DNA from 2 places in the Catenulispora sp. GAS73 genome. Region 1 is predicted to be linked to the other one. Evidence: riboswitches for the same ligand, from Rfam matches in the RefSeq annotation. Region 1 holds a riboswitch; the other holds the start of a gene.
What was found. A riboswitch is a leader RNA that binds a small molecule or an ion and turns the genes downstream of it on or off. The one in region 1 is predicted to bind cyclic di-AMP.

Region 1 (7,411 bases):
CACACTGTGGCCGGCCGCGATCAGGCGCCCCGCGGACTCGGGAGTGAGCGCCACCCGGCGCTCGAACGGGGCGTTTTCGGTCAAGACACCGATCTGCATGCGATCAACCTAGCCGGGGAATGGTCCGTATGTGTGCCCCCTGACACAGAAGTCCACTGAGTCGTTATCGTCAGCCTTGCCGCTGGACGAGATCAAAACCCTTTGCCCCGGCTAGGCTTTGACACAGTGGGGAAGCTGTTAGGTAGGAGTGAACCGGGAACGCCTCGCATGATGCTGACTCCGGTCGCGCGGCACCTCGACCGTCCAGATGAAGGGGATCTGACGTGAAACTCAAGCCGGCCGTGCAGTGGGGCATTGTGCTCTTCTTGATCTACTTTGTGGTCCAGAACCCGTCTGGCGCGGGCAACCTGGTCCAGGGAGCGTTGAACTGGGTGGCCAGCGTCGGCAAGACGCTCGGCGACACGTTCCACAACCTGGTCGCAAGCTGATCGACGCGAGACGGTAACCCGACGTGTCCGACTCATCGCCACCGCTCTATGGCCGGAAGTTGCTCAGGCCCGAGCTCGAAGACCGCGCCAAACGGTTCCTCGTGCCGGGTGAGCGTCTGGTCATAGCGGTACGACATCATCTGGCCGCGATCATCATTCCGGTGCTGATCGCGGTCGCGGCGGCGGTCGCCGCCATGGGTATCGACATCTTCTCCACTCCGGACGCGGACAAACTGCGGCTCGGGGCGTGGGTGGTGGCCGGTATCGCGTTCCTCTACACGGCTTGGAACGTCGCGGTGTGGAACCAGGACCTGCTGATCGTGACCAACAAGCGGATCCTGCACACCCACGGCGTGATCACCCGGTCCTTCGACGCGCTGCCGTTGGGCAAGGTCAACGACATGCGGGTGGAGCAGGACCTACTGGGCCGGATCCTCGGCTACGGCAGGTTCAACGCCAAGGCCGTGGGTGATGCCCCGCTGGGCAGACGCGGTCTGGACTACATATCGCATGTCGAGCAGACCTGGCTGGAAATCAGCAACCTGTTGTACGGCCCGGGCGCCAAGTCCGGTCCGAAGGATCCACAGGAGGTCCGCCTGGTCGGGGTCGTCCTGCCGGACATGAACGGCGAACCGGTCGAGATCGTCATGCCTCCGGCGTCCGTGAAGAGTCCTGCCGATGACGACAAGGCACACCCTGTGAACGCCGCCATGCTCCCGGTGCGGGTATTCCGTGACGACAAGGGCGAGCGGGCGTTTGAGACGGACGTCACAACGTCGAGCAACAAACGTCGCAGGATACGCTTTTTCCGCTAACCGGACATCTGGCTCTCAGGCCCAGGTCGCGCCCGAAAACGGCACGCCTGGGCCTTTGATTTCGTTTACAGCCGGTGCTCGTCCCCGCCCGAAGGGTGGCCGGTATCTAAGCGTTCGCTGAACGAATCATGGACTTGTCGCTTGTTAGGCAGGCTGCCGGTGACTAACGTCCACAGGGCTTCGCCGCTCCCAACGGGCCAGCAGGTTCCGGGCGTCGAGGCACCGCCGAGTCCGCGCACGTTGCGGAGCCGGGGAACCAGGTTCGTCGGCGCGACCCGAGCGGCAACGCGGGGGTGGCGCCAGTGGGGTGAATCGGTCGGCGTGCACTCGCCGTCGTGTGTGCGCGTGCGACCGTAGGGCTACTTCTTCAGTCCGAATCCGTCAGCTAACCCGGTAGGCGGACAAGGAGGAGATGGAGCCCAGAAGCTCGCATGACTGTCAATGCCCGACATCGTCGTCCGCGTGCCCCTAAATACACCAAGCTCGCGATCGGCGCGGCCGCGGCCGGGACCATGGTCCTGGTGCCCAGCGTCGCCAACGCCGACCCGCAGCCCACCATCGCCCAGGTGAACGACCAGCTGAACAAGCTCTACCAGCAGGCCGCCCACGCCGACGAGGCGTACAACACCGCGCAGGACGCGGAAGCCAAGCTCCAGCAGCAGGTCGACGGCATCAACCGTGAGATCACCGCCGAGCAGGCGACCATGACGCAGACCAAGTCTCGCCTCGGCAGCCTGGCCGCCGCGCAGTACCGCAGCGGCGGCATAGACCCCACCCTGCAGCTGCTGATGCAGTCGGACCCCTCCACGATGCTCAACATGTCAGCGACCGTGGGCCGGGTCCAGGCCGACAACGCCGGCACGCTGGGCCTGCTGGCGCAGCAGAAGGCGGACCTGGCGGCCAAGGCCAGGGAGGCGGCGGCCAAGATGGCGCTGCTGGACCAGCAGACCAAGTCCGCCGAGGCGACCAAGAAGGAATTCGACGGCGACGTGGCCAAGGCCCAGGCGCTGCTGAACTCGCTCCAGGCGCAGCAGCGGGCCGCGCTGAAGGCCGAGCAGGACCGGCAGCAGGCCGCGGCCCTGGCGGCGGCTCAGGCGGCGGCGCAGCACTCGACCACGACGACGTCGTCTTCGGGCTCAGGCTCGGGGTCGGGTTCCGGCTCGGGCTCGGGCACCACCAACGGCGGCGGCACCAAGGTGACGATCCCGACGGTGTCCGGCCGCGCGGCAGCGGCGGTGGCGTTCGCCCAGGCACAGCTCGGCAAGCCGTACATCTTCGGCGCGACGGGCCCGGGCGGCTACGACTGCTCGGGGCTGACGCAGGCGGCGTGGAAGGCGGCCGGGGTGGCGATCCCGCGGACCGCCACGGCGCAGATGCAGGGGCTGCCGGCGATTCCGGGGTCCTCGGCGCAGCCCGGTGACCTGGTGTTCTTCTATGGGAACAGCAGCTATGTGGACCACGTCGGGATGTACATCGGGAACGGCATGCTGATCCACTCGCCGCACCCGGGTGCTTCGGTCGAGGTTGTCGCGGTGAGCTCGATGCCGCTGGTTTCTTACGCGCGGCCGTAGGGCTTCCCTTTTTGGTTGGTGAATTTCGGCCGGCTGCCGGTCGGTGCGGCGATAGCCGGCCGGCCGGTCGCCACCAGGCCGCCGTTCGGCTCGTCCCGGGCTGTGTGGGCCCGGGACGTCAGCGGTGCCCGGTCGGCCCCGGCCGGTGTCGCGTACTCCTCCCCAACGCGACTCCGGCCGGAGCCCGCCGGGTCCCCGCACGACGCCATTCGGGCGCCTCCCGGGCGCCCTCCGGACATCAACGCGCCACGCCGTGCCAGGCGGCCGCCCCCGAGCCGCCAGACCCTGGACAGGGCGCGTAGACATCCGTACCCGGGACGAGTGGAACAGCTCCGCATTTTTGCGTAGTACCGCTCACAGCTCCTATTGGGCCCCGCTGCTGTTAAGCTCAGGGGCACAGACGTTTACCAGAAGGGAGGTGGCCACGTGAAGAAACTGCTTCTGCTCGTAGTGGCTGCCATCGGCGGTCTGCTGGTCTACCGGCAGGTCCAGTCCGACAAGTCGGAGCAGGACCTCTGGACCGAGGCGACCGACCCGGTTCCTTCGGCCTGAGAACCGCTCATCCGGCTTCCTCGGCAGCTAGAGCCGGGGCACGGTCCGTCTCCCGGGTTCGGGAGGCGGACCGCTCTGACGGGGCCATGGCGCAATTGGTAGCGCACCTGCTTTGCAAGCAGGGGGTTAGGGGTTCGAGTCCCCTTGGCTCCACAGGTAGTACAAACCAACCCGTTTCGGAGATACCCGAAACGGGTTGGTTCCGCATTGGCGCCGAGTCACAAGGTTCCCGTTGGACGTCACAGCGCTCACTGCCGGGTCACGCCGATTGGGTCCAGCGCGTGTGGGTGCTGACGTAGCCCTGGTCGGCGAGCCAGGCGGCGGCGCGTTGGTGCTTTCGCGCGTTTGCAAAGGCGAAGTACGGTTCCAGGGTGCCGGTGCGGTCTGCGAGGACGTCTTTGAACCGACGGAAGGGGCCGCGGCCGGTGACGGCTACGGTAAGTAGGTCGGCCAGGTGATCGTCGGTGAGGGTGGCGATGTAATCCACCATGTCCTGGTAGGCCTCGTGGGAGCCGAGGCGGTCGACACCCAGCTGGTTCTCGACCGTCTCGTACAGGTCGATGCCCTCGTCGTCGCGCATGTACTCGATGACGCACTCGGGGAAGACTTCGCCGGTCTCCAGGTCGAGGATTCCGCCGCCGGTCATGGGATCGCCTTCGAGCGCGTCGGCAAGATCTTCCAGGTCCACGGGGACCGGTTTCAGGCTATCTTCGCCGCTCTCCATGCTCGTGAGTGTAGGTCTCGTCGGCGCGTGGCAGGCCGGGACCAAAGTCGGTCGGCCTTGTCGGGAAGACCTCAACGGGACCGTGGAGGTGTCGCAGGGCTGGGAGGATGGGATCGTGCATGACCTCTTCAGTTCTCTGGCACACCATGTCGCATCGCTTCCGCAGGATGGGGTCGATGCGCTGATGGGCGCCCGGCCCGATGTCGCCGAGGTGCTGTTCGGCGATGTACCCGACGGGCAGGAGGCGCAGACCGATGTCGGATCGATCACTGAGGCACTGGTGGATCCCGATGGGGTCGCCGAGGCGGTGCTGCGGCTTTCCCGACCCGCGGTCCAGGTGCTCATGGCATTGGTCGACGCAGCTGAGGGGGACTACGGCGGGCCTCGTGACTGGTTCGGCGGGCCGGGGTTCGCCGACCTGGCGCGTAGGGGAGCCGGCCGGATCGGAGCCGCGGAGGTCGTTCGCGTGTTGTCGATGGCCGGCGGTGCGGTCGAGGTGGAGCCGCACTCGGTGCGGGCCGCGCTGTGTGAGTCGCTGACGGCGGCTGCCAGACCTGCCGCGATGGAGGAGTTTGACCGGATTCTCGTTGGCTTGACGTATTCCTGCCTGGTATGGCCGGAACCCGGGGGCCGGTCCTTCCGGATCCACGACGCCGTGATGGATGTCCTGCCCGTACCGGCACCGGAGTGGGAGGGTTTCGACCTGGTGCAGCCGCTGCCGGAGGTGGCGCGTCGCCTCCCGATCGCGGACGTCGCCGGCGAGGCGCAGGCCGCGGCGACCGCGGCCCTGGAGAGCGTCGAGCGGCTGCTCAGGCAGGTCGCAACCGATGCGGTGCCGTTACTCAAGGCTGGCGGGGTCGGCGCTCGCGAGGTCAAGCGGCTCGTGCGGGCCAGTGGACTGACCGAGGAGGCGATCAGGTTCTGGCTGTACATCGCGGACAGCGCCGGCCTCGTGGCATGCCAGGACGGCAAGCTGTGGGCGACGCCGGAATACGACCAGTGGATCTCAGCCGAGCCGAGTCAGCGCTACGCGGTGTTACTCGGGGCGTGGCTGGTCCTGCCGACGTCGGTGCTCGGCCCGTTCGCCTTGACTGATGCGGCGGGGAAGCCGCCTGCGGTGTTCTCCGGCTCTGCGTTCGACGGCGTCGGGCACTACGTTCGGGCGGTCGTCCTGGAACTGATGGCCACTCGTGGCAGCGGTGCGGTCGTGGAGGTCGGATCCTTGGCCGATGCGTTGGTGTGGCGCATGCCTCTGGTCATGGAACCGGAGGACGAAGGTATTGCCTGCGGCTGCGGCGAGTGCAACAGTCAGCCAGCTGGCGATGGCTTGTCGGGAAAGGAAGCGGCCACGGCTGCCGTGGCCACCGTGTTCGCCGAAGGTGGCCTTCTCGGCGCTGTGGTGTTCGGCGCGCTCGCGCCGGTCGCTCGGGCACTTCTCACCGGATCGCAGGATGATGTCTCGGCCATGGTGGCTGACTTCGCTGCGGCGTTGACCGCGACGGTGCCGGAGTCTGTTGGACATGTCCGATTGCAGGGCGACATGACTGTGGTGGCCGCCGGGTTGCCGTCAGCCAGGCTGACAGCGTTCTTCGACGCTGCCGCCGAGCGCGAAGCCGCCGGCGCCGCGACGGTCTGGCGGATCACCGACAGCTCGGTTCGCAGATGGCTGGACTCAGGTCGCTCTGCCGAGGAATTGCGCTCGGGTCTGGCGGAATTCTGTGCGGATGAGCCGTCTCAGGCTCTGAGCTACCTCATCGAGGACGCCGCCCGCCGCCATGGCCTGGTGGACGTGATCGCGGCTCAGGCCGTGATCGTGACCGCCGACGAGAAACTCGGCGACGAACTGGCGATGGTCCCTGTTCTGCTCCGCCTCGGCGTGCGCCGCATCGCTGGCACCGTGCTGGTCCTGGACGCGCCCCAGCAGGAGGTACTCAGCGTGCTGCGATTCGCCGGATATCTGCCGTCTGCTCACAAAGCGGATGGTGCGGTGACCGTGACCGTGGTCGCCCCGCCGAGAGCTTCGCCCGAGGCTTTGCCGCGGTTCTGATCCGGGCTATGGCAATCGTCGTGACGCGCTCTTGGCACTGAGGGGCATCACGGGCGGTTCATCGCCTGAAGATATCCACGGATCCGCTGTTCGTGGCCGAGGTTGTGAGCACTCACAGACTGGGGCACGCGAGGTCAGCCAGCAGGCTCTCGATAACGTGTTCTTCTTCGATGCGGAGTGCGTGAGTTGCAATGTGGTGTCGCAGCTCTGGATCCCACGGCGTGTCGCGGGGCTCGGCCGGTTGGAGGGGGGCGCCGAGTCCTCGGGCCACGGCGTCGAGATAGGCCGCGTGGTCGTAACGCCATGGGGTGGCGGGGGTCCCGGCGCGTTCGGCCAGGGCGAAGACGCCGGCGGCGATGCGGGTGCCTCCCCAGTCGAAATCGCCGTGGTAGCGGAATGCGGCGCCGCGCGCGATGAGCCAGCGGAGGGTGCGGATCGCGGCCACCGATGGGCTCCCTTCCAGGCAGATCAGTGGTGGGCAGGTGGGGCCCAGTTCGGTGGCTGCCGCTGATACCACGGCGGGGTTTTCGCAGACGCTGATGGTGATTCCGGACAGGTCACGGTTGATCGCGGGCGCGGTGGATGTCGTTCCCGACAGGGATTCGAGGTGGCGCAGGGTGAGTACGAGCGGTTCGCCGGCCGTGATGCCGAGAGCGAGGACGCTGGACAGGAAGCACTCATCGTGCGGGGGCGGGATGTTGAAGACCAGGGCGCGGGAGGACAAGTCGTCCGTGGCGACGCCTGCGGTGGCCCAGGCGTGGCGGCGGCCTTCGGCGTCGGCCGTGTCGGCGGCCGCCATGCCGGCGAGTGATCGGACCGCGCTCATCACCAGTGCTGTGAGCGGGCGGCCGTCGTCCAGGGCGTGGGCGTCGCCGACGGCGCGGGCGGCCAGGACCGGCCGGACGATGCCGGGGTGCGGCAGCATGGCCAGGACGCGTGCCGTTTGGCGGGCGAGATCGGCGCCGTCGGCCGGGTCTGACGCCTGCCGCTTGAGCAGGCCGGTGGTGCGGACCCGGTGCAGCCATGCGGTGAGGTCGGGGTGCTGGGCCGCCACCAGGTGGTCGAGCGGTTCGTGGGCGGATGCCCACGCGGCCTGCGCGGCGGACACGGCTTCGTGGCGGACGGTGATCGGGCCGCGGAGTGCCCCGACCGCGGCGGCCAGGCCGGCGGGGCAGATGCCTGAATCCTTCAGGACGGCGTCGACGTCTGACAAT
Region 2 (7,411 bases), on a different contig from region 1:
TCAGCCCTCGGAAGCGATCTCAGCCTCGACAGCCGGGGCCGGAGTCTCCACCGGAGCCTCGGTCGCCGGGGTCTCTTCGACCTTCTTCTCGGCCTTCTCGGCCTTCTTCTTCGGCGTGGTGGCGCCGGTCTTCGGCTCGTCGGCGGCCTCCTTGGCGGCGGCCTCGAAGACGGCCTTGCGGTCGGCCTTGGGAGCCGCGACCTTCATCGGCGCCGGAGCGTCCAGGCCCTTGAACTTCTGCCAGTCGCCGGTGACCTTCAGGATGGCCTCGACGGCCTCGGTCGGCTGCGCGCCGACGCCCAGCCAGTACTGCGCACGCTCGGAGACGACCTCGATGTACGAGGGGTCCTCCTTCGGGTGGTACTTCCCGATCTCCTCGATCGCCCGGCCGTCGCGCTTGGTACGGGCGTCGGCCACGATGATCCGGTACTGCGGGTTCCGGATCTTGCCCATGCGCTTGAGCTTGATCTTGACTGCCACGGTGTGGTGTCTCCTGCTTGGTTGACTACGGGTGGTGCCGCCGCGCCGCCACGTGGGGACATGGCATCGGCAGCAGCCGGATGGACTCGGCGTAGCGCAGGAGAGAGGGCCATGCGCGACCGGTACAAGCTTCCATTGTGCCAGAAGGTTCAGGCTGGTCGGGACGCCCCCGGCACGGTGAAGCACCGGGAGGCCCCGGGGTGTTACCCGGCAGCGAAAGACGGCGCGAGGCGGCGCGGGGGCCGGATCAGCAGGGCGTCGAGGTGGTCGCGGAGTGTGGCGCGCATTCTGTTAGGACGTTTTCGCCCCTTTTACAGATATAGCGCGCGCCACTGACACCCCTCTCGGGCACCGAAGGCGCCGCACCTGCCGATCCACGCTAAACGCGCTGCGCCAGCCGATCAGCGCTGAAGGCGCTACGCCAGCTGATCGGCGCTGAAGGTGCCGCAACTGCGATCACTGCGGAGGCAGCAGGTTCTTGAACTCGTCCGGCAGCTCGAACTGGCCGCCGCCGTCCGGGTCGCCGAACGCCGCGCCGTTGCCGTCCTTGCGCGCCTGCCGCGCCGCCTCCTCGGCCTTGGCCTTGGCCGGGTTCCCCGAGCGGGAGCGGCCCTTGGACTTGGCCGACTTGTCGGCGGCCTTGGCCTTGGCCGACTTGCGCTTGGTGCCGCCCATCGCGCCGGCCCCGGGCAGCCCCGGCATGCCGGGCATCCCGCCCTTGGCCATCTGCTGCATCATCTTGCGGGCTTCCAGGAAGCGGTCGATGAGGTTGTTGACCTGCTGCACCGTGGTGCCCGAGCCGCGTGCGATGCGCTGCTTGCGGGAGCCGTTGATGATCTTGACGTCCTCGCGCTCGCCCGGGGTCATCGACTTGATGATGGCCGCGATGCGGTCGACGTCCTTGTCGTCGATCTCGTTCAGCTGCTGCTTGATGTCGCCGACGCCGGGCAGCATGCCCAGCAGCTTCTTCATGGAGCCCAGCTTCTTCAGCTGCTCCATCTGCTTCAGGAAGTCGTCGAGCGTGAACTCGTTGCGCGACAGCTTCGAGACCATCTTCTCGGCCTCGGCCTGGTCGAAGGCCTGTTCGGCCCGCTCGATCAGGGTCATCATGTCGCCCATGTCGAGGATGCGGCCGGCCATCCGCTCGGGGTGGAAGACGTCGAAGTCCTCCAGCTTCTCCCCGGTCGAGGCGAACATCACCGGCTTGCCGGTGACCTGGCGCACCGACAGGGCCGCGCCGCCGCGGGCGTCGCCGTCGAGCTTGGTCAGCACCACGCCGTCGAAGCCGACGCCGTCCATGAAGGCCTGCGCGGTGGTCACCGCGTCCTGACCGATCATCGCGTCGACGACGAACAGGACCTCGTCGGGCCGGACCGCGTCGCGGATGTCGGCGGCCTGCTTCATCAGGTCGGCGTCGATGCCCAGGCGGCCGGCGGTGTCGACGATGACCACGTCGTACATCTTGGCCTTGGCGAACTCGACCGAGTCCTGGGCCACCTTGACCGGGTTCCCGACACCGTTGCCGGGCTCCGGGGCGAACACCGGCACGCCGGCCCGCTCGCCGACCACCTGCAGCTGGGTGACCGCGTTCGGCCGCTGCAGGTCGGCGGCGACCAAAATCGGGGTGTGGCCCTCGGACCGGAGCCAGCGGGCCAGCTTGCCGGCCAGCGTGGTCTTACCGGCGCCCTGCAGACCGGCGAGCATGATCACCGTCGGCGGGTTCTTGGCGAACCGCAGCCGCCGGGTCTCACCGCCCAGGATGGCGACGAGCTCCTCGTTGACGATCTTGATGATCTGCTGCGCCGGGTTCAGCGCCTTGGAGACCTCGGCGCCCTCGGCCCGCTCCCGGACGGCGGCGATGAACGGCCGCACAGCCTGCAGCGAGACGTCGGCCTCCAGCAGCGCCTGCCGGATGGCCCGGAGCGTGTCGTCGATGTCCTGCTGCGAGAGCCGACCCTTGCCGCGCAGGTTTTTGAACGTCGTGGCCAAACGATCAGAGAGCGTGTCGAACACGTCGTAGTCATCCTTCGCGCGGAAATCAACAGATCGGGCGGATTAGAAAAACCGCCGTAGTCCACCAGGGTAGCCGCTGACGTCGCCGGACCCGAGTCTGACGGTGTTTGTCAGAACGGTGCGCCACCATGGTGACAACACGAGGTGAGGGAGAACAACACAGTGACTCTGGTCAACAAGTACGCGGGAACGTGCGCCGCGTGCAAGGGTCGGGTGGAAGCCGAGGCCGGTGAGCGCGCCAACATGGACGGTGCGTGGCAGACCTATCACCATGGGTGCGCCCCGGTCTGGGAGCCTCAGCCACGGGTCCAGGGTCAGACAGGCGAGAACGCTCCGCAGGCAGCCGTCCCGCCGCAGCGCGGCGCGCACGACGGCTGGCACCGCCGCCGGCTGGCCGGCTTCGACACCGAGACCACGGGCCGCGATCCCAAGACCGTGCGCATCGTCTCGGCGGCCATCGTCACCTCCGACGGCGCCGAGAAGACCTTCCTCATCGACCCCGGCATGGAGATCCCGGCCGAGGCCACCGCGATCCACGGCATCACCACCGAGTACGCCCGCGAGCACGGCGCCCCGCCGCGCCGGACGCTGGACGAGATCGCCGACGCGCTGGCCGTCGAGCTGCGCGCCGGCACGCCGCTGGTGGTGTTCAACGCCCCGTACGACCTGACGCTGCTGGAAGCCGAGCTGGCCCGCAACGGCCTGACCCCGCTGGCCTCCCGCGCCCCGGTGGCCCCGGTGATCGACCCGCTGGTCATCGACCGGCAGATGGACAAGTTCCGCAAGGGCGCGCGCACGCTGGAGGCGCAGTGCCAGTTCTACGGCGTGACCATCACGCACGCGCACGACGCCGCGGCCGACGCGCTGGCCGCGATGAACCTGGCGCAGGTGATCGGCGCCAGCTACGCCGCGGTGGGGACGCTGGACGCGGTCCGGCTACACGAGGCCCAGGCGCGCTGGAAGGCGGAGCAGGAGGCCGACCGGGCCGCGTATCGGGAGCGGCGCGGGGAGAAGTCGTACTCCGAGCCGGAGTGGCCGACGCGGCCGCTGGCCACCTCGGCGTGACGAGCACCACAGGGCCGTAGACATCACCGTGGATATCGCCCCATAGACATCGACGCGATCCACCGACGAGCGGCGGGAGACCCGGAACACGGGTCGCCCGCCGCTGTCGTTCAAACAGGGCTAAACAGGCCACTGACATCCCCCGCACGGCCGCCCCGGGACTCCACCGGGCCGCACCGCCGGGGCCCGCGAAATGCCGGACTAGCTGGCACTCTTGCAGTAGTTTCACGTCTACCGCCCCCGCACTCCACGCATCATGCCGACGACACGTCGGCAAGAACCACGCGATCGACCCTGTCCAAACTCGGACAGGACGGAGTGAATCAGGATCTCTAAACGCCCTGCAAAGTAAAATCCTGGTATAGCGTCCTGGGCCGGTCCGTTTTGTCGTTCGGGGTCTCGCTAGGGTTACGGCCGGACACCCGTAACCACGCCGCCCGCCCTGGACGGTGGCGGGAGTTCACGCCGAATCCGGCAAAGCGCGGCCCGCAGTTTCCACGGACTCCCACACGGTCCGGGGGCGGAGCGCCGATCCGGAACCGGGGACCCACCAAGTCCCACCGGCCCGCACACACTGGGGCCAAGGGGTGAATCGGTCCGCTGCGAACCCCCGCGCGGCGGCCTGTAGGGCACGCTTCTCAGCCCGAACCCGTCAGCTAACCCGGTAGGCGGCAGGGAGAGAAGGAGAGTCGCCCTCGTGGCGTCCCACAAAACCGTGACCACTCACCGCGCGTCCAAGAAGACGATCACCGCGCCTCGCACCGCGGTGACGCTGGCGACCGCCACGGTCGGTTCCATCGCCCTGGTCCCGGGTCTGGCCCACGCCGACCCGAACGCGAACCTCAACGACGTCAAGAACCAGGTCAACAGCCTCCACCAGCAGGCCGAGCAGGCCTCCGAGGCATACGACCAGGCGGCCACGAACCTGGCCTCCCTGCAGCACAAGGTCGACCAGATCCAGGCCCGCATCACGGCCGAGCAGACCCAGCTGACCACCGCGCAGTCCTCGCTCGGCAGCCTGGCCGCCGCGTCGTACCGCGCCGGCGGCGTGGACAGCTCGCTGGAGCTGATGCTTTCGGCGTCCCCGGACTCGTTCCTGCAGCAGGCCACCGCGATGACCGAGGTGTCCAGCCACTCCGCGGACTCGATGAAGACCGCGCAGGAGATCAAGCGCCAGCTGGACCAGGACAAGGCCGAAGCCTCCTCGGACCTGCAGCAGCTGCAGAAGACGCGCGACCAGATGGCGGCGAACAAGGCGGCCATCGACGCCAAGGAGAAGCAGGCGCAGGCTCTGCTGGACTCCCTGACGCCGGCCCAGCGCACCCAGTACGTGCAGCAACAGACGCAGCAGAACCAGCAGAACATCACGCCGCCGACCACGTTGCCGCCGGCGACCAACGCCCGTGCGGCCGAAGCGGTCGCGTTCGCCAAGGCGCAGCTCGGCAAGCCGTACGTCTACGGCGCCGCCGGCCCGCGGAGCTTCGACTGCTCCGGCCTGACGATGGCCGCCTGGGGCGCCGCCGGAGTGTCGATGTCGCACTCCTCCTCGGCGCAGGCCTACGAGTTCCCGCAGGTCAGCATGTCCAATATCGCCGTCGGCGACCTGGTGATCTACTACGGCAGCCTGCACCACGTCGGGATATACGTGGGCGGCGGCGAGATCATCCACGCCGCCATGCCCGGCACCGTGATCCAGTACGCGCCGGTCAACTCGATGCCTGTGGCGATGATCGTCCGGCCGTAGTATCGTGCCGAGCCAGCCGCGGGGCGCCGACGTCACGTCGGCGCCCTTCGACGTTGTCAGGGGGAAGGAATGTCAGAGTACGGACTCGGTCGGGAGACCGGCGCGGTCGAGGAGCCGGTGGCGGCCGGCGGCGGTGAGCCGTGGTTCGAACGGGGCGAGGCGGCGGCCGGGGAACCGGTGGTGGAATCGGTCATCGACCCGGTGATCGACCCTGTCGTCGATCCTGTCGTCGATCCGATCGAGGAACCGGCGGACGACCCGGTCGAGGAGTACGCCGACCCCTATGCCGACCCGCAGGAGTGGATCAGCAGCCTGATCGCGAAGGTGGAGCGCGCCGAGCAGGGCATCGGCTCGGGACCGCGCGACGCGCTGATGGCGCGGATCAAGCTGGCGCAGGCGTATTCGGAGCTCGGCGACACCGTGCAGGCCGCCTCGCTGGCCGTGAAGAACGTGGCGCAGGCCCGGCAGCTGTTCCCGTCGAGCGAGGGGATGCTGCGGCAGCTGCGGGAGTTCCGGGACGCCGCGTGCGAGGCGGCGGGGTGGACCGCGGCGATGATGCGCGAGTCGGAAGAGGACGTGGCGGTCGAGGAGCCGAGTGAGTTGGTGACGCGACCGGACGCCGCCACAGCGGCCGGTGCCGAGGCGGCTGAGGCGGACGAGGACTTCGACTTCGAGCAGGAGGCGCCGGCGGCCGAGCCCGCGCCGACCCCCGCGAGTCAGCCCGCCGAGGCGGAGTCGGTCGGCGCGGTGATCCACGAGTTCGTGCGCCGCTCCCCCGAACCGGACGCGCTGCAGTGGGCCGCCGAGGTGCAGGCCGCGCTCACGCAGCCGGCCGAGTTGGCGATCCCGTCGCCGCCGGAGCCGGAGTACGCCGAGGAGGTCGAGCCGGCGCTGGCTTCGGCGGACCTGGCCGATCTGAGCGACCTGGCCGACCTCGCCGCGATCGAGGAGATCATCCGGCTGCGATACGAGCTGCGGGAGGCGCAGCGGACCATCGAGCGGCTGCGGCATGTGAACCGGAAGCTGCGCGAGGCGCTGGAGTTCGACGAGAAGGCTTAAGCCGCGGGCAAACAAGGCTCAACGCATGGCTCAACGCGCGATCCGACGCGCGCAAAAAGGCTCAGCACAAGGCTCAGCACACGGAAAAGCCGGGTCCGAAGACCCGGCCCTCCAGCGCCACGGCCGCACCGGCGACCGCGGCGCCTACTCCCACTCGATCGTCCCCGGCGGCTTGCTGGTCACGTCCAGCACCACCCGGTTGACGTCGGCGACCTCGTTGGTGATCCGCGTCGAGATCCGGGCCAGCACCTCGTAGGGCAGGCGCGACCAGTCGGCGGTCATCGCGTCCTCGCTGGAGACCGGGCGCAGCACGATCGGGTGGCCGTAGGTGCGGCCGTCGCCCTGCACGCCGACCGAGCGCACGTCGGCCAGCAGCACCACCGGGCACTGCCAGATCTCGCCGTCCAGGCCGGCCGCGGTCAGCTCCTCGCGGGCGATGGCGTCGGCCTCGCGGAGCAGGTCCAGGCGCGGCTTGGTGACCTCGCCGACGATGCGGATGCCCAGGCCGGGGCCCGGGAAGGGCTGGCGGCCGACGATCGCCTCGGGCAGGCCGAGCTCGCGGCCGACCTGGCGGACCTCGTCCTTGAACAGCTTGCGCAGCGGCTCGATCAGCTCGAACTGCAGGTCCTCCGGCAGGCCGCCGACGTTGTGGTGGCTCTTGATGTTCGCGGTGCCGCTGCCGCCGCCGGACTCCACGACGTCCGGGTAAAGCGTGCCCTGCACCAGGAACTTCACCGGCTCGCCGGCATCCGCCGACTGCTCGACGATCTCCCGCTCGGCCTGCTCGAAGACCCGGATGAACTCGCGGCCGATGATCTTGCGCTTCTCCTCCGGGTCGGACACCCCGGCCAGCGCCGACAGGAAGCGCTCCTCGGCGTCGACGACCTTCAGCTGTACGCCGGTGGCCGCGACGAAGTCCTTCTCGACCTGCTCGGCCTCGCCCTTGCGCAGCAGGCCGTGGTCGACGAACACACAGGTCAGCTGCTCGCCGATCGCCTTCTGCACGATCGCGGCGGCCACCGCGGAGTCCACTCCGCCGGACAGGCCGCA

Region 2: it holds a riboswitch for cyclic di-AMP, as region 1 does, so the genes downstream of both, ABH935_RS39390 (NlpC/P60 family protein) here and ABH935_RS21270 (NlpC/P60 family protein) in region 1, are expected to answer to the same signal.

What each region holds. Positions count from the first base shown of each region.
Region 1 is NZ_JBGCCM010000013.1:182,703-190,113, forward strand. Features, by position in the region: gene ABH935_RS21255 (NAD(P) transhydrogenase subunit alpha) at 1-99, opposite strand, end outside; gene ABH935_RS21260 (hypothetical protein) at 324-488, shown strand; gene ABH935_RS21265 (PH domain-containing protein) at 548-1,303, shown strand; cyclic di-AMP (ydaO/yuaA leader) riboswitch at 1,517-1,717, shown strand; gene ABH935_RS21270 (NlpC/P60 family protein) at 1,735-2,874, shown strand; gene ABH935_RS21275 (DLW-39 family protein) at 3,301-3,426, shown strand; tRNA gene ABH935_RS21280 (tRNA-Ala) at 3,507-3,579, shown strand; gene ABH935_RS21285 (UPF0158 family protein) at 3,686-4,150, opposite strand; gene ABH935_RS21290 (helicase-associated domain-containing protein) at 4,266-6,197, shown strand; gene ABH935_RS21295 (TIGR02679 family protein) at 6,310-7,411, opposite strand, start outside.
Region 2 is NZ_JBGCCM010000035.1:86,251-93,661, reverse strand. Features, by position in the region: gene rpsP (30S ribosomal protein S16) at 1-480, opposite strand; gene ffh (signal recognition particle protein) at 937-2,493, opposite strand; gene ABH935_RS39395 (exonuclease domain-containing protein) at 2,656-3,558, shown strand; cyclic di-AMP (ydaO/yuaA leader) riboswitch at 4,075-4,244, shown strand; gene ABH935_RS39390 (NlpC/P60 family protein) at 4,256-5,302, shown strand; gene ABH935_RS39385 (hypothetical protein) at 5,372-6,361, shown strand; gene guaA (glutamine-hydrolyzing GMP synthase) at 6,506-7,411, opposite strand, start outside.